4 regions of the Acidovorax sp. FG48 genome follow, and region 3 is predicted to be linked to each of the others. Evidence: predicted binding sites of a transcription regulator. Region 3 holds the regulator's gene; each other region holds the start of a gene.
The links. The regulator FNR, encoded in region 3, switches genes on or off when oxygen is low (the NO sensors DNR and NnrR bind a similar motif). The targets are predictions, from matches to a motif close to TTGATNNNNATCAA.
Positions count from the first base shown of each region.

Region 1 (5,150 bases), on a different contig from region 3:
GGGCAGCCTGCGCTGGATGCAGGAGCTGGGTGTGGGCCTGGGCCCGTTGTCAGACCGCGCGGAAGCGTTGCAACGCGAAGGCGCCACGGTGTCCGCCGTGGCCCAACGGGTCACGGAAGGGTTGGCGCTGCGGGCATTGATGGCCTTTGGCGACGAACCCAAGCCGGGTGCGCGCGAAGCGCTGGCGGCGCTCAAGGCGCGTGGCATCCGCACGGTGATGGTGTCGGGCGACAACCGGGGCGCGGCCGAGGCCATGGCCCGGCGCCTGGGGCTGGACCCAGCGGCGGGCGAGGTGATGGCCGAGGTGCTGCCGGGCGACAAGGCCGCCAAGGTGGCGGCGCTGCAACAAGGGCCCGATGGCAAGCACCATGAGCGCCGCCGGGCCGCCCCAAGGCGCGAAAGCCCCATCGGGGGGCAGCGACCCAGCGCAGCGGCGGAGCGTGGGGGCCATATTGTGGCGATGGTGGGCGACGGCGTTAACGATGCCCCGGCATTGGCTGCGGCCGATGTGGGTATGGCGATGGGTAACGGGACTGATGTGGCCATGCACGCAGCGGGCATCACGCTGATGCGCGGCGACCCGATGCTGGTGGCAGCGGCGCTGGATATTTCGCACCGCACGGTGATGAAGATCCGCCAGAACCTGTTCTGGGCGTTTGCATACAACGTGGCGGGCATTCCGCTGGCGGCGCTGGGTTACCTGAACCCGGTGGTGGCGGGGGCGGCCATGGCGCTCAGCTCGGTCAGCGTGATGGCGAATGCCCTCTTACTCAAGCGGTGGCGCATGTGATAAATACGTACAGCACGGTCATCGATGTCTGGCAAACTGCAACGATTTGTTGCGAATCCGTGGCCTCGGGGGAGGTGCGGTCACCGCATCGGCATAGCTATATCAAGGACGACAGATCATGAATCTCTTCTCGCTCATGCGGCAGTTCACCATACGTTTGCGCATGCTGGGTGCCATTGGCGTGGTGCTGGGCCTGCTGGGGCTGCTGGGTGGCGCGGGCATGCTGGGCATGTTCCGTATCAACGACATGAGCCAGAACTTCATGGACCATTCGTTCGCCAAGGTGAGCAGCATGGCCGAGCTGCGGGGCGAGATGGGGGCCATCCGCCAGTACGAGAAGGACATGATCATTGGCTACGAGAAGCCCGAAGCCGTGAAGGCTGCCCATGCCAAGTGGGTGGAGAGCCAGGACAAGGCCAAGAAGATTGCCAACAAGTTCCTGGAAGGCGGGGAAGACTCTGACAACGCGGTGGTGCGCAACATCGTCAAGCGCCTGGACAGCTATCGCGAGCTGTTTGCGCACGTGGCGCGCCAGCTGGAGGCGGGCGGCTACGACACCGCCACCATTGCCAACCGCATGAGCGGCAAGGCCGTGGCCGAGTTTGCCGAGGCCGACAAGCTGATGGCCGAGCTGGACTCGGTGCTGCGCGCCGAGGTGTCCAAGTCGGTGGCGCAGCAGAGCGAGGTGTCCAACCAGACCAAGTGGCTGTTTGTGCTGGCGGTGCTGATCACCGTGGTGGTGGTGGTGCCCACCACGCTGATGAACATGAACTCCATCTGCAAGCCCCTCGAAGAAGCACGCAAGATGGCCCAGGCCATTGCGGGCGGCGACCTGTCGCAGCACATTGCTGCCGAGGGCAAGGACGAAGTGGCCGACCTGCAGCGCGCGCTGCGCGACATGCAGCAAGGCCTGAGCGCACTGGTGGCGCAAGTGCGGGATGCCAGCGGCAACATCGCCACGGCCAGCCAGGAGATCGCCACGGGCAACCAGGACCTGTCGCAACGCACCGAGCAGACGGCCAGCAATGCGCAAGAAGCTGTGTCTTCTCTGTCGCAGCTCACGTCCACGGTGCAACAGACGGCGTCGTCGTCGCAGATGGCGAACCAGCTGGCCGCGTCGGCCTCGCAGATGGCCACCCACGGTGGCGGTGTGGTGCAGCAGGCCGTGGCCAGCATGCATGAGATTTCGACATCGAGCCGAAAGATCGGCGACATCATCGGCCTGATCGACTCCATTGCCTTCCAGACCAACATCCTGGCGCTGAATGCGGCCGTGGAAGCGGCCCGCGCAGGCGAGCAGGGCCGGGGCTTTGCGGTGGTGGCCAGCGAGGTGCGCAGCCTGGCGCAGCGCAGTGCGGCGGCGGCCAGCGACATCAAGGGCCTGATCCAGAGCAGCGTGACGGCCGTGGACGGCGGCGTGCGCCACGTGGAAGAAGCGGGCACGGCCATGAAGGACATCGTGAGCAGCGTGCAGCGCGTGGGCGACATCATCGGCGAGATCACGGCCGCAGCGTCCGAGCAATCGGCCGGCATTGGCCAGGTGAACAGCTCCGTGGGCGAGATCGACCGCATGACGCAGCAGAACGCGGCGCTGGTGGAAGAGTCCGCCGCCGCTGCCGAGTCGCTGCGCGAGCAGGCCGCGCGCCTGTCGCACGTGGTGCAGCAGTTCCGTCTGGCCGAATCGGCCGGTGGCTATGGCCACGGCGGCGCAGTGGCTGCCCCCTATGCAGACCAGGCGCCCCAGGCGCTGGCTGCAGGCCCTGCGCAGGCACGCCTGACGCACTGACCGCGCCAGGCCTTTCCTTTCGACGAGCCCCGCAGGCCTGGTCTGCGGGGCTTTTTTGTGGGCGGCGCTGCCCGGCGGTTTATTGACCTGCGTCATGGGCGCACCGGGGAGCGCGTGGCACCCTTGGGGCCTTGTTGAACCTGGGGAGTGCGCCATGCCGTCGATCAGTCTGCGAACCATTCGCGAGGAGCATGCGTCGCTCGCAGCGGTGCTGCACTCGCTGCGCCTGATGCTGGACCAGGGCCCGGGTGACGAGCCCGCTGCGTTCTTTGACGTGATGCGGGCGATGCTGTTCTACATCGATGAGTTTCCCGAGCGGCAGCACCACCCCAAGGAGTCGCAGTGGCTGTTCCCCAAGGTGGCCGAGCGCTCACCCCAGGCGGCCGAGGCCATCGCCCAGCTGGAGCGAGACCATGCCGGCGGCGAGGCCGCGGTGCGCGAGCTGCAGCACCTGCTGCTGGGCTGGGAGCTGATGGGCGATGCGCGCCGCGAGGCGTTTGCGCTGGCGCTGGAGCGCTACATCCGCTTTTACCTGGAGCACATGCGCCTGGAAGAAACCGTGGTGCTGCCCGCCGCGCAGGAGGCCCTGCAGCCGGGCGACTGGACCGCCATCGACGCGGCCTTTGCCAGCAACACCAGCCCGCTGGCCCCGGGCAAGCCGCGCGATGCGGCGTATGACCGGCTGTTCACCCGCATCGTGATGCGCGCGCCGAGCCCGATCGGGCTCGGTTCACCCTCTTGAGCGGCTGCGCCGCTCGGTGGGGACTCAGGCGCTTAGCGCCGGGTAGTCCGTGTACCCCTCGGCGCCACCGCCGTACAGCGTGGCGCGGTTCACCTCGTTGAGCGGGGCGTTGGCTTTCAGGCGCGCCACCAGGTCGGGGTTGGCGATGAAGGGGCGGCCAAAGGCCACGATGTCGGCACCGTTGGCCAGGGCGGCATCGGCCAGTTCGCGCGTGTAGGCGTTATTGACCATCCAGGCACCCTTGCCACCCGCTGCGCGGTAGGCGGCCTTGAGGGCGGCGTAGTCAAACGGGCGGCCTTCCACTTCGCGCGGGCCGCCGGTGGCGCCTTCGATCACGTGGATGTAGGCAAGGCCCAGGGGCGCCAACTGGCGCACCACATGGTCGAACAGCGGCTGCGGATCGGCGTCCACGATGTCGTTGGCGGGGGTGACGGGCGACAGGCGGATGCCGGTGCGGCCGCCGCCGATTTCCTCGACGATGGCGCGGGTCACTTCCAGCAGCAGGCGAGCGCGGTTGGCAATGCTGCCGCCGTAGTCGTCGGTGCGCTGATTGGCGCCGGTCTTGAGGAACTGGTCGATCAGGTAGCCGTTGGCTGCGTGGATTTCCACACCGTCAAAGCCCGATGCAATCGCGTTGCGTGCGGCGTGGCGGTAGTCCTGCACGATGCCGGGGATCTCTTCGGCATCGAGTGCGCGGGGCATGGAGGTGGGTGTGAAGGTGGGCACGCCGTCTTTGATGAGCACGGTCTTGGTGTTGGCCTGCACGGCCGAGGGTGCGACGGGTGCAGCGTTGCCCGGCTGCAGGTCGGTGTGCGAGACACGGCCCACGTGCCACAGCTGCACCACGATCTTGCCGCCGGCGTCGTGCACGGCGCGGGTCACCTTCTTCCAGCCGTCCAGCTGCTCGGTGCCATAGAGGCCCGGCACATCGGCATAGCCCTGGGCTTGCGGGCTGATGGCCGTGGCTTCGGAAATGATGAGACCGGCACTGGCGCGCTGCGCGTAGTAGGTGGCGACCAGGTCGGTGGGGATGGCCTCGGGCGAGCGGTTGCGCGTGAGCGGCGCCATGGCAATGCGGTTGGCCAGCTGGAGGTCGCCCGCGCGGGTGGGTTCAAACAAAGAGGTCATGGTGAGAAGTCCTGGAGAAAGGCGATGTGCCAAAAAAGCAGCAAAGAGCCTGTTGACGATCTCCCAGGGGTCGCGCAGCGGTCTTTGCGGGATGGGATGCAAGGCGCGGTGCGCAGTGGATAGCCCGGCTATCCACAAGCGCCGCAACGCTGCAGACCGCCCGCAAAGGCCACTGCCCGAAGGGTTGGAGCGAAATCGGGCGATTGAACGCTCCGGCTGCTTGCATGGGCATGAGCCCATGCGGCGCATCCGAAGCATCCACTCATCCCGATTGCGCTCCAACGCGATCCCCTGCGAGATCGCCAACAGGCTCTTGAAGCTTAATGCTGCAGCGCAAAACGTGCAGCACACTGGCGTCAACAAGGGCTCCGGTTTTGTGTTAACCCCGTGCTGTCCTGGCGGCGCAAGCGGCGCGGATGCGGTTGCATGAGAATGGACCGCCATGCCCTCGCCACCGCCACTCGCATCCCTTTCCATCTCTCCGTTGCGTAGCCTGTGGCTCGCCGTGGCCCTGTCGATGGGGGCCGCCATTTCGCTGGGCATCACGCGGTTTGCCTATGCCTTGCTGCTGCCGCCCATGCGAGAAGACCTGGGCTGGTCGTACACGCTGGCAGGGGGCATGAACACGGCGAATGCGCTGGGCTACTTGCTGGGCGCTCTGGCCACGCCCTGGCTGTTGCGGCGCGCGGCCCCTGGGGCGGTGC
Region 1 covers NZ_JBMDJH010000001.1:434,281-439,430, forward strand. Annotated here, with positions in the region: gene ACODSU_RS01990 (heavy metal translocating P-type ATPase) at 1-790, shown strand, start outside; gene ACODSU_RS01995 (methyl-accepting chemotaxis protein) at 909-2,576, shown strand; gene ACODSU_RS02000 (hemerythrin domain-containing protein) at 2,731-3,318, shown strand; gene ACODSU_RS02005 (alkene reductase) at 3,343-4,446, opposite strand; gene ACODSU_RS02010 (YbfB/YjiJ family MFS transporter) at 4,889-5,150, shown strand, end outside.
Region 1: the regulator FNR is predicted to act here: its motif matches at 2,659-2,672, upstream of ACODSU_RS02000 (hemerythrin domain-containing protein).

Region 2 (5,150 bases), on a different contig from region 3:
CGCGTGGCGCTCAACCACCTGTTTGTGCCGGGCTCCGAGGCGCAGATGCGCGCGGTGGCCGCTGGCTGGGCCGTGGGGGTGATGCCCGAGCTGATGGCGCGGCAGGCGCTGGCCGACGGCAGCATGGTTGACCTGGCCCCAGGCCGCTCACTGCCGATCCAGCTCTATTGGCATTGCTGGAACCTGGAGTCCGAACTGCTGGATGCATTGTCGGCAGCGCTGACGGGCGCCGCGGCCCAGGCGCTGGTGTCCTGACACGGCCTTGCTGTTCGCCACATGCGGGGCACAAGGCACGGTTTGTGCTGTCAAAAACGTGAACGACGTAGTTGCATTGCAACTTAGTCATTTATTTTTTTACTGCAATGTATAAAATAGACGCCATGCAAACGCCGCAACCCAAAGTCTCTTTCAAGGAGCAGATGCATCAGGCCCGCGAGGATGCCATCCTCCAGTCCGCTTGCCGCCTGCTGGGCGAAAAAGCCTTCGACGCCATGACCATGGACGACGTGGCCAACGCCGTCGGTATCGCCAAGGCCAGCCTGTACAAGCATTTCTGCAGCAAGGAAGAGCTGTGCAGCGCCGCCATGGTGCAGATCCTGGGGCGCGTACAGGCTTATCTGGCAGGGTTGCCGGCCGACATGCCCCCGCTGGAAAAGCTGCATGCGCTGGTGCGCTGGTCGCTGGAGCGGCTGCTGACCAACGAGATGCCCCTGCTGCCCAGCCGCAACTCCACGCTGCGTGCGGTGCTCATGGCCAACAAGGACTACCTGAACGGACTGGTGGCTGTGAGCGACCAGATCGGCGAATGGATCACCCAGGCCCAGGCCCAGGGGGTGATCAGCCCCACGCTGCCACCGCTGGTCGTGCTGTACACCCTGTATGCGCGTGCGTGCGACCCGGTGGTGAGCTTCCTCAAGGAAGGCGGGCAGTATTCGGACGCCGAAATCGTGGACCTGGTGGTGCGCACCTGTTTTGACGGGCTGGCGGCGCGTTGAGCCAGGCAGCTTCATAGGCCACACAGCAAAAAGCCCGGCATGCCGGGCTTTTTGCTGTGTGGGTGCTGCGCCGGTGGGGCCAGGCAGCACCTGCGGTCCTGTCACTTGGGCAGGATCACCTTGTCCACCACGTGGATCACTCCATTGCTGGTGAATACGTCGGTGGCCACAATGCTGCTGGTGCGCATGTTCTGGTCGGTGATCACCAAGCTGGCGTTGATGGTGAAGGTCTGGCCCTGCACGGTGGTGATGGCGGTATTGACGGGCACTTCGGCCTTGAGCACGCGCGCGGGCACCACGTGGTAGGTCAGCACCTGGGTCAGCAGGGTCTTGTTGGCCAGCAGCGCGTCCTTGGTCACGCCCAGCTCGGTCAGCAGCGCAGCAAACGCGGCGTTGGTGGGGGCAAACACAGTGAAAGGGCCAGCGCCTTGCAGTGTGCTCACCAGGCCCGCGGCCACTACGGCCTCGACGAGGATGCTGAAGTCCGGCAGGGCCGAGGCCGTGGCCACGATGTCCTTGTCGGCGGGCAGCAGCACCTTGTCCACCAGATGCACCACGCCGTTGCTGGCCTGGATGTCGGTGCTGGTGATGGTGCTCACGCGATTGCGGCCGTCGGTGATCTTCAGGCCGTTGTTCGACTCGATCTTGAAGAAGCCGCCCGACACCGGCGTGATCGCCTTGCCCAAGGGCACATCGGCCCGCATCACCTTGCTGCCCAGCACGTGGTAGGTGAGCACGGCAGTCAGCAGGGGCTTGTTGGCCAGCAGCGCTTCCTTGGTCACACCCAGTTCGGTCAGCAACGCGGCAAACGCTGCGTTGGTGGGAGCGAACACGGTGAGCGTGCCCGTGCTCAGCGTGGGCGCGAGGCCCGCAGCGACCACGGCTTCGACCAGGATGCTCAGCTCGGGGGTGTTTTGTGCCAGCTCGACAATGTTGCGCTGGGGCTCGTCGTCTCCGCCCCCGCAGGCTTGCAGCAGGGTGGTACTGGCGCCCAGGGCGGCAGCCATCAGGACGGTGCGGCGATTGAATACGGTGTTCATAGCGGCTTCTCCTCGTGAATGGATGGTGGGTGAAAAGAGCGGTGGTGCCGGTGGCTTACTTGGGCATCAGCACCGTGTCGATCGCATGGATCACGCCGTTGCTGGCGGCCACGTCGGTGGCGATGACCTTGGACTGGTCGACCATCACGCCCATGCTGGTGCTCACGGTGAGTTCCTGGCCTTGCACGGTCTTGACCTTGCCCGCCTTCACATCCTTGGCCATGACCTTGCCGGGCACCACGTGGTAGGTCAGCACCTTGGTCAGCGCGGCCTTGTCGGCCAGCAGGCCGTCCAGTGTGGCCTTGGGGATTTTGGCGAAGGCTTCGTCGGTGGGCGCAAACACCGTGAATGGGCCGGGGCCCTTGAGGGTGTCCACCAGACCGGCGGCCTGCACGGCGGCCACCAGGGTCTTGAAGTTGCCCGCCTTCACAGCAGTATCGACGATGTCTTGCGCCATGGCGCTGAAGGTGGCGCCAGCGGTCAGAGCGAGTGCAATCAGAGTCTTCTTCATGGGTCGTTCCTCTCGGTTTCGATGGAATTGACACGCCAAGATGGGCGTGGCGCGAATGTATAACCATTTGGTACGAAAGTAAACTGATTGGTTATTCAATAACCATTTAGTCGTAACGAGATGAAAAAAAGCCCTGCAAGGCAGGGCTTTTGGATGGTGTTGCGCAGTTGCGCAGCGGAGCTGGCAGTTCAGCGAACGATCAGCAGCGGTACCTTGCTGTGCGCCAGCACCTGGGTGGTCACCGAGCCCATCACCAGCGTGGCGATGGCACCATGGCCGTGCGAACCCATAACCAGCAGGTCGAACTTGCCGGTGTCTGCCACCTTGGCGATGGTTTCGCCCACCGCGCCGACCTTGACGCTGCGCTTGGCATCCACGCCATGGCGGCCGAGGAACTTGCACACCGGTGCGAGGATTTTTTCGGCTTCTTCGGCGTGGTAGTTGTCCACCACTTCCTTGCCCAGCGCGGCACGGGCGCGGGGAGGCAGCGGGGCCTGCACCGTCAGCACGGTGTAGGTGTGGGTGCCGCCCAGCAGTTCTTCGTGGGTGGCCAGGTAGGCCAGCATTTTCTTGGTGTAGGCGCTGCCATCGACAGCAAGCAGGATGTTCATGGTGTTCTCCGAAAATGGATGGGGCAGACTACTCTGCGCGGGTGCCTGTTGTCTTGACCTGGGTCATGTTGTTCTGTTCGGCGCGTGGCGGATTCGTGCGAACCGCATGCTGATCATACGGTGACCACGCAGCGCGGCTGAAACGCTGCCTGCTCGCCCTTGCGTGCGTAACCGAGCGGGTTGGCCACCACCCGGCACTGCCAGGGCGATCCGTCGCTGCGCTGGCCCTGCACGGTGTAGTCGCTGGGCGCATGCAGGTGGCCATGCAGCCACAGCGGGGTGTGCATCAGCAGGTCGTCCAGTGCGTTGCAAAACCCTGCTGTGCCAGGCACCAGACCGTAGCGGGGGTCGGCGCTGCGCAGGCTGGGCGCAAAGTGGGTGACGACCACGGTGGGGCCGTCAAAAGGCTGCTGCAGCACATCGCGCAGCCACTGCTGGCACACCAGCGCCTGCTCGCGCATGGGCTCGGCCAGAAACGGCTCTGTGTGGCGCGTGCCCCCGGTCTTGCGCAGGTAGAAGTTGGCCGCGCGAAAGGCCTTGTCCCGCAGCTTGAGCCGGCGCGTGAGGTCGGTCGTGCCCTCATGGTCGGCCAGTGCGTCGAAATCGCTCCACAGCGTCGTGCCGACAAAACGCACGCCTTGCAGCACCAGGGTTTCGCGCTCCAGCCACACAATGCCCAGTCGCTCGCAGGTCTGGCGCAGGCGCAGGTGCGCGGCATCGAAGTCCTGGGCGTCGTACTCGTGGTTGCCGGGCACAAACAGCACGGGGGTCGGCCAGCCTGCATATTGGGGCAACGTCGAAAACCGGGCCAGGCCGAAGTCGTCGTCGTCCAGTTGAGAGCCCTGCTGGTAGGAGCCCACGTCCCCCGCCAGCACCAGCACATCGGCGCCGGGGGCGGGTTCGGGCACAAAGTGCGGGTGAGCCTCCAGATGGAGGTCGGAGAGAAGCTGGATATTCATCAGATTGGGCGCAGATGGGTGCAGTCTACGGCGTGCCGTGCAGGTCCTGCCCGGGGAAGGTGCGTCGCGCTGACTGCGCGAGGGCCTGCAGCAGCCAGGTCATCGCGGCCTGCTGGGGGCCGCGCCGGCGCCACAGGGCATCTACGTGCACGGCGGGCACGTCCAGCGGCAGGGCCCGTTGCACCAGGGCGTCGGCAATGCCGGTCACCGGCACAAAGTGGCGTGGCAGCACGGTCAGCAGGTCCGAGCCCGACACCACCCGCCCTGCCGTGAAGAACTGATTGACCGTGATCACCACCTTACGCTCGCGGCCCAGCGACGCCAGGGCTTCGTCGATGAAGCCAAAAGGGCGGCCCGAAAAACTCACCAGCATGTGCCGCGCGGCGCAGTAGGTGTCCAGCGTCAGCGGGGCGTCGGCCAAAGGGTGGCCCTGGCGCATCACGCACACGTATTCGCCGTCGTACAGTCGGCGACTTTCAAAGGCCACCACGCCGCCTGATTGCGCCCGCGCGGTGAGGTCGGCAAGCGCTGCGGGAAAGTAGCCCACGGCCATGTCGGCCGCCTCTTCCTCTAGCAGGCGCCGGGGGTCGCGCGTGGTGAGCGGCAGCACGCGAATGGAGATGCCAGGGGCTTCGCGCTCGATGATTTCCACCAGGGCGGGCACCAGCGTCGCCGCCGTGGCATCGGCCATGGCCAGCACAAAGGTGGACTCGGCCGTTGCCGGGTCAAAGTGACCGGGCGCCAGGGACTCCTGCAAATGGGCCAGGGCCTCGCGCACCGGCGGCCACAGGGCCAGTGCGCGCGGCGTGGGCTCCACCCCCTGGCCGCTGCGCACCACCAGTTCATCGCCCACCACGTCCCGCAGGCGCCGCATGGCGTTGCTGACGGCTGGCTGGGTGATGGAGAGCTTGTGCGCGGCCCGGGTAAGGCTGCGCTCGGCCATCACCTCGTCAAAGACGCGCAGCAGGTTCAGGTCCAGGGAGCGGAAGTTCAAAGGGGTCATGGTGACCCTACAGCATATTCATCACTGATAT
Region 2 covers NZ_JBMDJH010000001.1:534,142-539,291, forward strand. Annotated here, with positions in the region: gene ACODSU_RS02480 (LysR family transcriptional regulator ArgP) at 1-255, shown strand, start outside; gene ACODSU_RS02485 (TetR/AcrR family transcriptional regulator) at 381-995, shown strand; gene ACODSU_RS02490 (fasciclin domain-containing protein) at 1,097-2,035, opposite strand; gene ACODSU_RS02495 (fasciclin domain-containing protein) at 2,091-2,546, opposite strand; gene ACODSU_RS02500 (universal stress protein) at 2,735-3,157, opposite strand; gene ACODSU_RS02505 (metallophosphoesterase) at 3,271-4,116, opposite strand; gene ACODSU_RS02510 (LysR family transcriptional regulator) at 4,142-5,119, opposite strand.
Region 2: the regulator FNR is predicted to act here: its motif matches at 3,211-3,224, upstream of ACODSU_RS02500 (universal stress protein).

Region 3 (5,150 bases):
GTCACGCATCCAGAGACCAGCGCCTCGCCCTTGGCCCTGGCCTGGTCCGGGTGCTCGGAAACCGTGCGCTCCATGGACTGGTACTGACGGGTGGCTTCTGAGAAACGCTGATTGCAGGCGGCCAAGGCCCGGTTTTGTGCTTCCAGCAGCTCACGGCGACGCTGTGCCTCGGGGTCTACGACAGTGGCCGTCCCAGGCCCGGGCGCATCCAGGCCGTTGGGCGGTGGGGCTGTCATCTCGGGCACGCTCCAGGCAGCAGGCACCAGCTCCTGCAGTTCTGGATCGCTCTTTTTGGGGACGTAACGTACCTCGGTCAACCCCAGCTCGCGCAAGGTGGCGATCTGTTCCGACGACGCCACCCGGAAACTGCTGGTCGGGAACGGATGGTGCATCCAGCCCACGTCGAGCTGGATGTACATGCCGACACGCAATTGGCTGATGTCGATGAGGATGGATGAGTTCACGTCAGGCGCACGATACATGGCGACATCAATGCCACCAATAGTTACGCAGATTATCACCAGTTCCAGTGACGTGGCGAAGAACCGGCAGACCGCGCGGCGATCCGGCAACACTTGGCAGAAATCGGGCCTGACTGGAGCACCGCAATACCTTGGGCTGAGGCATCGCCCCGCTTGGAACCAGCGGGCGATTGGCGGTGACAGGACAAATCAGCGCCGCCCGCTCAGCGGCACCAGAGCGATGGCTTGTAAATGAGATCCATCCACAACGCCCAGGCAGCGACCGCGCACAGCATGGCGCCTGCGGCCCTCGTGCCCCACTGAGCCCGTGCGAGATTCAGGCGGTTGCGAAGGCTGCTCCAAGCCCAGGGGCCACCCACCAGCCAGACCCCGCTGCCCACGGCAAACAGGGCCATGGTCAGGGCCCCCTCCAGCGCCCCTCCACTGAGCGCCGCGACCAACAGGGCCGAGTAGAGCAACCCGCAAGGCATCAGGGCCCACAGAACCCCGGCCGCCATCACGCCGCCTGGCGCCCCGACCAGCGGTCGAACACGCGCCCATACGGAGCGGCCCGCCTGCTCCACCCAGGCAGGCTGCCGGGACTGCACCATCATCATGAGCCCCCAGGCCATGACTGCCACGTGCATCAGCGTCCAGGCGGGACGCAACGCGGTGGTCTGCTGGGTCAGCCATGCCAGACTGTCCATGGCCAAGGCCGCCAATGCACCGGCACTGGCATATCCCACCAGGCGCCCCAAATGAAAGGCCACGGTACGCTGGAGCGCACCGCCACGCGGCGCCCAGCGCACCACCTGCTCAGCACTGTCCTCCGCCGGTGGCGCGCCGCCCTGCCCCACGAGTGCTCCGCAAGGCGCGGAGCACATGGCCAGGCAGTGGGACCCGCCAGCGAGTCCCATGAGCAAAGCAGTCCAGCCGACCGTGGCAAGCATAGGTATCAGATGATGCGCGAAAACCGGGCGCGGTTGCGGTCTGCCTGCAGATAGCGGTCAAAAACCATGGCGATGCCCCGCACGAAGAACCAACCGGTCGCGGTCACTTCAATGCCCTCAGGCCCAACGCGCACCAGCCCTTGCTCCTGCATGCCCTCCAATTGGGCCAACTCCGCCGCGAAATACTGACGGAAGTCGATCAGCCACGCCTGCTCCATCGGCTCGAACAGCAGTTCCCCTTGGCACATCAGGGCCATGATGGCCGCACGGCGTACCAGGTCGTCGCGCGTGAGCGCCAACCCGCGCACTACGGGCAACCGCCCTTGGTCCAGGAAGTCGTAGTACTCATCCAGCGTCTTGGAGTTCTGGCTGTAGGTTGCCCCCACACGGCCAATGGCCGATACGCCCAAGCCGATCAAATCGCAGTCCGGCTGCGTGCTATAGCCCTGGAAGTTGCGGTGCAGGCGCCCCTGGCGCTTGGCCACGGCCAGGGCGTCGGTGGGCAGCGCAAAGTGGTCCATGCCCACGTACACGTATCCAGCATCCATGAAGGCATCGAGCGAGCGCGACAACATGGAAAGCTTGCTCGCGCCCGTGGGCAACTCCGCAGAGATGATGCGGCGCTGTGGCTTGAAACGCTCTGGCAGGTGCGCGTAGGCATACAGCGCGATGCGGTCAGGCCGCAGTTGTGCCACCTGGGCCAGCGTGCGGTCAAAAGACTCGGGCGTCTGGCGCGGCAGGCCGTAGATCAAATCCACATTCACCGAGTCAAAGCCCAACGAACGCGCAGATTCGACCAGCGCAAACACCTGCTCGGCAGGCTGGATGCGGTGCACAGCCTTCTGCACTTCGGCATCAAAGTCCTGTACGCCAAAACTCAGCCGGTTAAAACCCAGCTCAGCCAACAGTGCAAGACGCTCTGCATTAACGGTGCGGGGGTCCACCTCGATCGAGTATTCCCCCCCAGGCGCGAGCGTGAAGCTGCGCTTGAGCATGGCCATCAGCTCTCTCAGGCCCGAATCGGAGAGGAAGGTGGGTGTGCCTCCCCCCAGGTGCAGTTGACTCACCACCTGTCCTACGCCACAGTGCGCGGTGTGCAGGTCGATCTCGCGGCTCAGGTAGCGCAAGTAGACCTCGGCGCGGTCATGGTGCTTGGTGATGATCTTGTTGCAGGCGCAGTAGTAACACAGGGATTCGCAAAACGGGATGTGCACGTACAGGGACAGCGGCATGGCCTTGGCCAGCGTGCCCGAGCGGCGCTGTTGCAGCGCCAGCACATAGTCTTCCTGACCAAACGCCTCCACGAAACGGTCGGCCGTTGGATAGGATGTATAGCGGGGCCCTGGCACGTCAAAGCGGCGCAGAAGGTCTGGCGAAACAGCAGTCATGGGGAAATTTCCTTGCGTACACCTTGACTGTGCCGTAGGCTCTGGGACATGTCCTTGACCTGCATCAAGTGAACCCGCAAGCGATACAGCGACAATTTGATGAAGGTCAGCCGCTTGCCCGCGCTCTGTATTCAGGTTCGTGTACGGCAAGCGCGATATGCTTGACCGCTAACCCAAGCCCATGTGTCTATGAACCCGCTCACCATCAAAGTCGCCTGCTCCAACTGCAACCTTCGCGAGCTGTGCATGCCCGTGGGCTTGAACGAAGAGCAACTGCAGCGCATTGACGAGGTCGTTGCTGTCCGCCGCAAGGTCAAGCGCGGCGGCACGCTGTTTCGCAATGGCGAGTCCTTCACGTCCCTGTATGCCATCCGCACCGGTTTTTTCAAGACCTGTGTAGCCACCGAAGACGGTCGCGACCAGGTCACGGGCTTCCAGATGGCGGGCGAGATCATCGGGCTGGACGGCATCGTGAATGACCACCACACCTGTGACGCAGTGGCCCTGGAAGATGCCGAGGTCTGCGTCATGCCTTTCGACCGCATCGAAGAACTCTCCCGCGAAGTCACGGCCCTGCAGCACCACGTGCACAAGATCATGAGCCGCGAGATCGTGCGCGAACATGGTGTGATGCTGCTGCTGGGCAGCATGCGTGCCGAGGAGCGCCTGGCGGCCTTCTTGCTCAACCTGGTGCAGCGCCTGCATGCACGGGGTTTCTCGCAATCAGAACTGGTGCTGCGCATGACGCGCGAAGAGATCGGAAGCTACCTGGGCCTCAAACTTGAAACAGTGAGCCGCACCTTCTCCAAGTTTGTGGAAGAAGGCATCGTGGAAGTCAAACAGCGCCATGTGCGCATCCTCGACACCGATGCCCTGCGACGCATTGTGAACAGCCAGCAGACCTGCCACTGATTACGGCCCCTCGTCGGCTGAGAGTCGGGGCCGTACCAAAGTCCGCCGGTCCCTTTTAAAACGGCATGCAGCGCATGTCCGCATGAACCGGCGAAAAAGGCTCAGGAGCAAGACGACGATGTCTTGCGGCAATCGTCAGGGCGCTCCCCGTCGGGCACGGGACAGCGGTTGACCTCAAACGGGGACATGGACAGTAGCGTGGTCAATGCGCTGGTGGCCATGGTGATGGCCCAGAACACAAAAAATGCGAGGGTGTACACCCCCTGCCTCGACAGCGCCAGAGGCTGCCCGAACCAGTGCAGGTCCTGGGGGTCCACCATGGCAAAAACCAGCATCTCCAGCACACCCGCCATCAAAAAGGCGGGCCATGCAATCCACATCAGGCGTTGCGTCCACATATAGGTTCTGTCTCCTGGTGCTGCCGGGGTCGCCAGGGTGTGCGACCCTGGGGTTTCAGCGTGGTTGGTCTTGCACAGGGGTGGCCGCATGGTTGCGGGCCTTGAGGGCCGGCGCCAGACTCTTTTCCGGCGCCACCAGTGCCTTGTTGATTTCGATGCCTTGGCGGTAGTAGTCCTCCGCCACCACGGGGTCGGGCCGCGAAATCGCCAGCCACAGCGTCACAAAGCCCGCCACGATCACGATCAGAGGCCCGGCAATCACCAGCCACACATGGCCAAACTTCCACCAGGGTACGGTTGCCGCCGGGGTTGCAATGGCAGGGTTTGAAGACATGGTGCTTTACTCCTCAACAATATCGGTCAAAGTGCGGCCCTGAAGGGCCCCACCGGAATACCGCTCAGCGCGGTACAAGGAACACGGATTTCTCCGTGACATGGGCCGCTGCTCCTACGGCCTGCACATCAAACTGAACGGCGTGCGATCCGGGCGTGGCGGAACCATAAGGAATCTGCAACCGCACGGCCACCCAGCGAGACTCTGCCGCGCCAATGTCCACTTCAGCCTCGGAAGCCACTTCGAGCCCCTCCAGGCCCCGCGCACTGATGCGATAACGCTGCTCGCCCTCGGTGGCATTCATGATCTGCAGCCGGTAAATGTTCTCCAGCTTGCCACCTGCCACGATGCGCGAGAGCGCAGCGCGGTCCCGCACCACATCCACCTTCAGCGGCGTGCGCACCACCAGGCTGGCCAACATGGCCACGCAAAGGGTGACCAGCACAGCGCTGTAGATCAGCACGCGGGGGCGCAGCACGCGGCGCAACATCTGCGACTGGGTCCAGTGCTTGGCCACGCCGTTCTGGGTCGAATAGCGGATGAGCCCACGCGGGTACTGCATCTTGTCCATCACGGTGTTGCAGGCGTCCACACACAGGCCACAGCCGATGCATTCGTACTGCAAGCCCTTGCGGATGTCGATGCCCACGGGACAGACCTGCACACACAGCGAGCAGTCAATGCAATCGCCCAGCCCCTGGGCTTTG
Region 3 covers NZ_JBMDJH010000006.1:37,933-43,082, reverse strand. Annotated here, with positions in the region: gene ACODSU_RS10615 (cyclic di-GMP phosphodiesterase) at 1-482, opposite strand, end outside; gene ACODSU_RS10610 (sulfite exporter TauE/SafE family protein) at 686-1,411, opposite strand; gene hemN (oxygen-independent coproporphyrinogen III oxidase) at 1,417-2,799, opposite strand; gene fnr (fumarate/nitrate reduction transcriptional regulator Fnr) at 2,989-3,711, shown strand; gene ACODSU_RS10595 (hypothetical protein) at 3,813-4,109, opposite strand; gene ACODSU_RS10590 (FixH family protein) at 4,165-4,443, opposite strand; gene ccoG (cytochrome c oxidase accessory protein CcoG) at 4,508-5,150, opposite strand, start outside.

Region 4 (5,150 bases), on a different contig from region 3:
AACGCCGCGCTGGTCGAGGAGTCGTCCGCCGCCGCCCAGGGCCTGCGCGTGCAGGCGCAGCAACTGGCCGAGCTGGTGGAGGCCTTCCGCCTGCCTGCAGCCGCTGGGGGCCAGAAGGCGCTGCGGTAAGCCTGCAGGTCAGGTGCGGGTCACCATCAGCCCCAGCCACGGCCAGTAGGTCAGCGCAAAAACCACCAGCAGGATCATCCCGGTCAGCGTGATCACGATGCCGGTGCGCACGAAGTCGTGCGCGTCGAAGGTGTCGGTGCCGTAGGCGATCATGTTCTGCGGCGCGTTCACCGGCAGGATGAAGCCAAAGCTCACCACGAACTGCAGGATCATCGTCATGCCCACGATGTTGATGCCAGGCGTCTGCACGGTGGACAGCACGCTGATGACGATGGGAATCATGGTGGACGCCAGCGCCGTGGCGCTGGCAAAGCCCAGGTGAATGACGATCAGGAACGCGGACAGCAGCATCAGGATGGCAAAGGCCGACGCCATCTGCAGGCCCAGGTGGCCCACGATGAGCTGGGCCAGCCAACCCGCCGCCTTGGTCTGCAGCAGCGCAGAGCCCACGCTGATGCCCACCGCGAACAGCACTACCGTGCCCCACGGGAACCCCTTTTGCGACTGCTTCCAGTCCATCACGCCGATGCGCGGAAACAGCATCAGCGCCACGGCCGCAAGGGTAGTGGAGGTGGTGTCAAAGTCGTGCAGCACCTTCTCGGTGGACCAGAACCCCAGCAGCACCAGCACCATGGCCAGCAGCTTCCACTGGTTCAGCGTCATCGGGCCCAGTTCGGCCAGCTGCTGCCGAATGGTCTCCTGCCCGCCCGCAATTTCCTTCATCTCGGGCTTCATCATGCGCGTCATGATGAAGAACAGCGCCACCGTCATCAGGGCTGCAAACGGGGCGGCCGCCACAAACCATTCGCCCCAGGTGATCTGCGCACCAAGCTGCTTTTCGATGAAGCCGATGGCCACCATGTTCTGCGCGGCGGCGGTCTTGACGCCCACGTTCCAGATGCTGGCCGTCTGCGCCGTGGTGATGACCAGCAGCGCGGCAAAGCGGCTCTTGCGGTCTACCTTGAAGGCCAGCACAAAGCCCATCATGATCGGCATCAGGCAGGCCACGCGCGCCGTGGTACTGGGCACGATGAACGACAGCAGAAAGCCCACCACCATGGCCCCGATCACGATGTGATGGGTTTGGGCGCCGACCTTGGACAGCACTGTGAGCGCGATGCGCCGGTCGAGCCCCGTGGCGGTCATGGCCGACGCAATGAAACACGCGGCAGCGACCAGCGCCACGGCGCTGTTGGCAAAGCCCGAGAGTGCGAGGTTCAGCGCCGCGCCCGTGCCCATGTCCGCGCCATCGGGTTTGGCCACGCTGGGTGCGTAGGCCAGCAAGAACACCATCAGCGCGGCGATCACCACCGCACTCACCGAGTATTCGAGCGCCTCGGTCATCCAGACGATCACCGCGAACGCGAGGATGGCCAGCATGGTTTGCCCCGCCACCGGCAACCCGGCCGGGGTGGGCAAGGCCTGCACGGCCAGCAGCGCCACCAGGGCGCCGAGCAGGCCGAGCCGTTTGGCGAGGCTCGCCGATGCGGGGGCAGGGGCCGGGGATGTGGTCGGTGCGGCAGTGGACATGGGGTGGCTCCGGTGAAGGCGCGCTGGGCGCGAATCCTTGCGCCGCGCGTGCGAATGCATGGCCGACCCAAGGGCTTCCAGTGTTGCGCGCTGTCCGCTGCGGGTGTTGATTCAGGTCAAGGAGGGACGGTGGTGCGGCCGCGTTCGCAGCGGGGCAGAGAGGCTGCTGCGTCTCATGCCCCCACATCCACCCGCCAGCGCCTGCGCGGCGCGCGCAAGGCGTGGCGCTTGCGGTACTCCCCCGGTGCCATGCCGGTGTAGCGCACAAAGATGCGGCGGAACGCAGCCGGGTCGGCATAGCCGCAGGCCACCGCGATGCTGGGCACACTCTCCAGCGTCACCTCCAGCAGCACCTTGGCGCGTGCGCAGCGCAGGCTGTGCAAGTGGTCTAGCGGCGACTGCGACAGCTCCTGCTGAAAGTGCCGCAGCAAGGTGCGTGGGCTCACCGCCGCTGCCTCCGCCAGCCGGGCCAGCGAGTAGGGCTCGTCCAGATGGTTCTCCATCCAGGCCATGGCGCGGGCCAGGGTGCTGTCGCGTGTGGCGGGGATGTGTTGCTGCGCGTTGGCCTGCAGGGCGGCACGGGCGCGGTCGTGGTCGGGCCGCAGCACGCTGGCGCAGGTCTGGGCCAGCGCATCGCCCAGCGCATGGCGCACCAGGGCAATCGCCATCTCCCCCAGGCTGTGGGGCAGCGCGCAGCTGAGCCAGGGGCCGTCATCGCTCAGGTCGTGACCGGCGTCCAGCCCCACCTCGGGAAAGTCCCGCTCAAACCCGGCCAGGTAGAACCACGGCAGGCAGCCGCGGCGGCCCTGCAGGCGCCCGCTCTGCGCCGCCAGCCAGGCACCATTGCCCACGGTAAGCACCTTGTGCCCGGCGTCCAGCGCAATGCCGATCTGGCGCGAGAGGGCGCGGTGGCGCGCCGCCACATCGCGGATGGCCGGGATGTCGGCCGCGTGGAACGAGGGGATGAACCAGGCCTGTGCGGGGTCGTCGGCTGGCGCCGCCGTGGGCTGCGTGTAGGCCGCCAGCAGGCCCGGCTGGTGCGGCAGGGGCTGGCCCTGGGCATCCAGCAGCCGCCAGGCCAGGCGGGGCGAGCCTGCACCGCCCCGCAGGCCGGCCAGCAGGTTGGCGCCGCGCAAGAGGTCGATGAACTGCAGTGCGTTGCCCACCGCCGATTCGGGCAGCAGCGGGATGTCGATGCGAAAAACCGGTGCCGTCGCAGACAGGACAGAAGAACGGGGCATGGCGATATTGGCTCTGTGGATGGCTATTTTCGCTTGTCTGCAGCGCGGGGTGGGCCCGTAGCATGAACCTGCGTTTTTTTGCTGCGTTCCTTTTTGTTTTCACTTCCTGCACGGATCTGCCTCATGCACACCCCCCTCTCTGCCATCTCGCTGGCCACCTGCTTGCTTCTCAGCGGGCTCACGTTCGCATCGTCCGCCCAGGCCCAGGCCCTGGACGCCGCCGGCCTGCAGGCCATCGACGCCGCCGTGACGGCCGTGGCGCCCAAGATGGTCAACTGGCGCCGCGACATCCATTCCCACCCCGAACTCTCGGGCCAGGAGGTGCGCACCGCCAAGCTGGTGGCCGAGCATCTGAAGAAGCTCGGCATGGAGGTGCAGACCGGCGTGGGCGGCACCGGCGTGGTGGGCACGCTCAAGGGTGGCCTGCCCGGCAAGGTGGTGGCCCTGCGCGCCGACATGGACGCGTTGCCCGTGCCCGAGAACACCGGGCTGCCCTTTGCCAGCAAGGTGAAGGCCACCTACCTGGGCAAGGAGGTGCCGGTGATGCACGCCTGCGGTCATGATGCCCACGTGGCCATGCTCATGGGCGCGGCCGAGGCGCTGGCCGGCATGAAGGCGCAGCTGCCCGGCACCATCAAGTTCATCTTTCAGCCCGCCGAGGAAGGCGCGCCCGTGGAGCCCGATGCCAACGGCAAGGTGCCCAGCTTTGGCGCCAAGGCCATGGTGGAGGCGGGCGCGCTCAAGGATGTGCAGGCCATCTACGGCCTGCACATCACGGCCAACCTGCCCTCCGGCGTGGTGGGCTACCGCAGCGGGCCGCTCATGGCGGGCTCGGACAACATCAAGATCCAGGTCGAGGGCCGCGGCGGCCACGGCTCGTCGCCCTGGAACGCGGTGGACCCCATCGTGGCCGCCAGCCAGGTGGTGCTGGGCCTGCAGACGGTGGTGAGCCGACAGCTCAACATCAGCCAGGAGCCGGCCGTCATCACCATCGGCCAGATCCAGGGCGGCACGCGCTACAACATCATCCCCGACGGCGTGGAGATGCTGGGCACGCTGCGCACCTTTGACGAAGGCATGCGGCAGGAAGCGCTCAAGCGCATCACCACCACGGCCGAGCAGATCGCGGCATCGAGCGGCGCCAAGGCCCAGGTGCGTTTTGGCCCCGTGGCCTACCCGGTGACCAGCAACCCGGCGGAGCTGACGGCCGCGTCGCTGCCCGCGCTCAAGCTGGCCTCGGGCAGCAAGGCCATGGTCATCCCCAAGGTGAGCGGCTCGGAAGACTTCTCGGAGTTCCAAAAGGTGGCGCCCGGCTTCTTCTACTTCCTGGGCGCGCCGCCCAAGGGCGCGGACTTCACCAAGGCGCCGTCCAACCACTCGCCGCTGTTCGACATCGACGAAGACCAGATGCCGGTGGGCGCACGCACGCTGGCCGCGCTGGCGGTGGACTTTTTGCAGCGCAAGTAAGCCGCGACGAGAAGACGCGAAAGGCGCCGCGCGGCTCAGGTCGCGCGGTGGTGCGTTGCCAGCTGGCGGCTGATGAACAGGCGAAACGGCAGCAGCAGCGCCACCCCCAGCCCCAGCTTCACGCCCAGGTCGCCCAGCGCCCAGGTGACCCAGGGGTCGCTGGTGCCCGCAAAGGCAATGCTCCAGAACACGGCCGTGTCCAGCACCGCAGCGAGCAGCGTGGCCACCAGCGGCGCGCGCCACCAGGTGCCGTGGCGCAGCCGGTCGAACACGCTGATGTCCAGCCCCTGCGAGAGCAAAAACGCCGTGCCCGACGCGATGGCAATGCGCACCGGCGCCAGCACCAGCGAGGCCGCCACGGCCACCGCAAACCCCACCCACGCCACCCGTCGCGCCTGCTGCGGGCCATGGGCGCGGTTCACCAGCTCGCTGACCAGAAAAGCCACCGGGTAGGTGATGGCGCCCCAGGTGAGCCAGTCATTGAGCGGGAACTGGACGAGGATGTTGGACGCCAGCACCACGGCGGCCATGGCCAGGGCCGCCGCTGCAAACTGCGCCAAACTGGGCGCCCGCATCATGCGGCCGCGCCGAGCAGGCTGCGCGCCACGGCCTCGCCCACCTTGATGCCATCCACGCCGGCCGACAGAATGCCGCCCGCGTAGCTGGCGCCTTCGCCCGCCGGGTACAGCCCCGGTGTGTTCAGGCTTTGCATGTTGTCGCCGCGCCCGATCTTGAGCGGTGACGAGGTGCGCGTCTCCACGCCCGTCAGCACCGCGTCGTGCA
Region 4 covers NZ_JBMDJH010000007.1:86,318-91,467, reverse strand. Annotated here, with positions in the region: gene ACODSU_RS12110 (methyl-accepting chemotaxis protein) at 1-129, shown strand, start outside; gene ACODSU_RS12105 (DASS family sodium-coupled anion symporter) at 139-1,659, opposite strand; gene ACODSU_RS12100 (GlxA family transcriptional regulator) at 1,833-2,900, opposite strand; gene ACODSU_RS12095 (amidohydrolase) at 3,024-4,367, shown strand; gene ACODSU_RS12090 (VUT family protein) at 4,403-4,945, opposite strand; gene ACODSU_RS12085 (NAD(P)/FAD-dependent oxidoreductase) at 4,942-5,150, opposite strand, start outside.
Region 4: the regulator FNR is predicted to act here: its motif matches at 1,766-1,779, upstream of ACODSU_RS12105 (DASS family sodium-coupled anion symporter).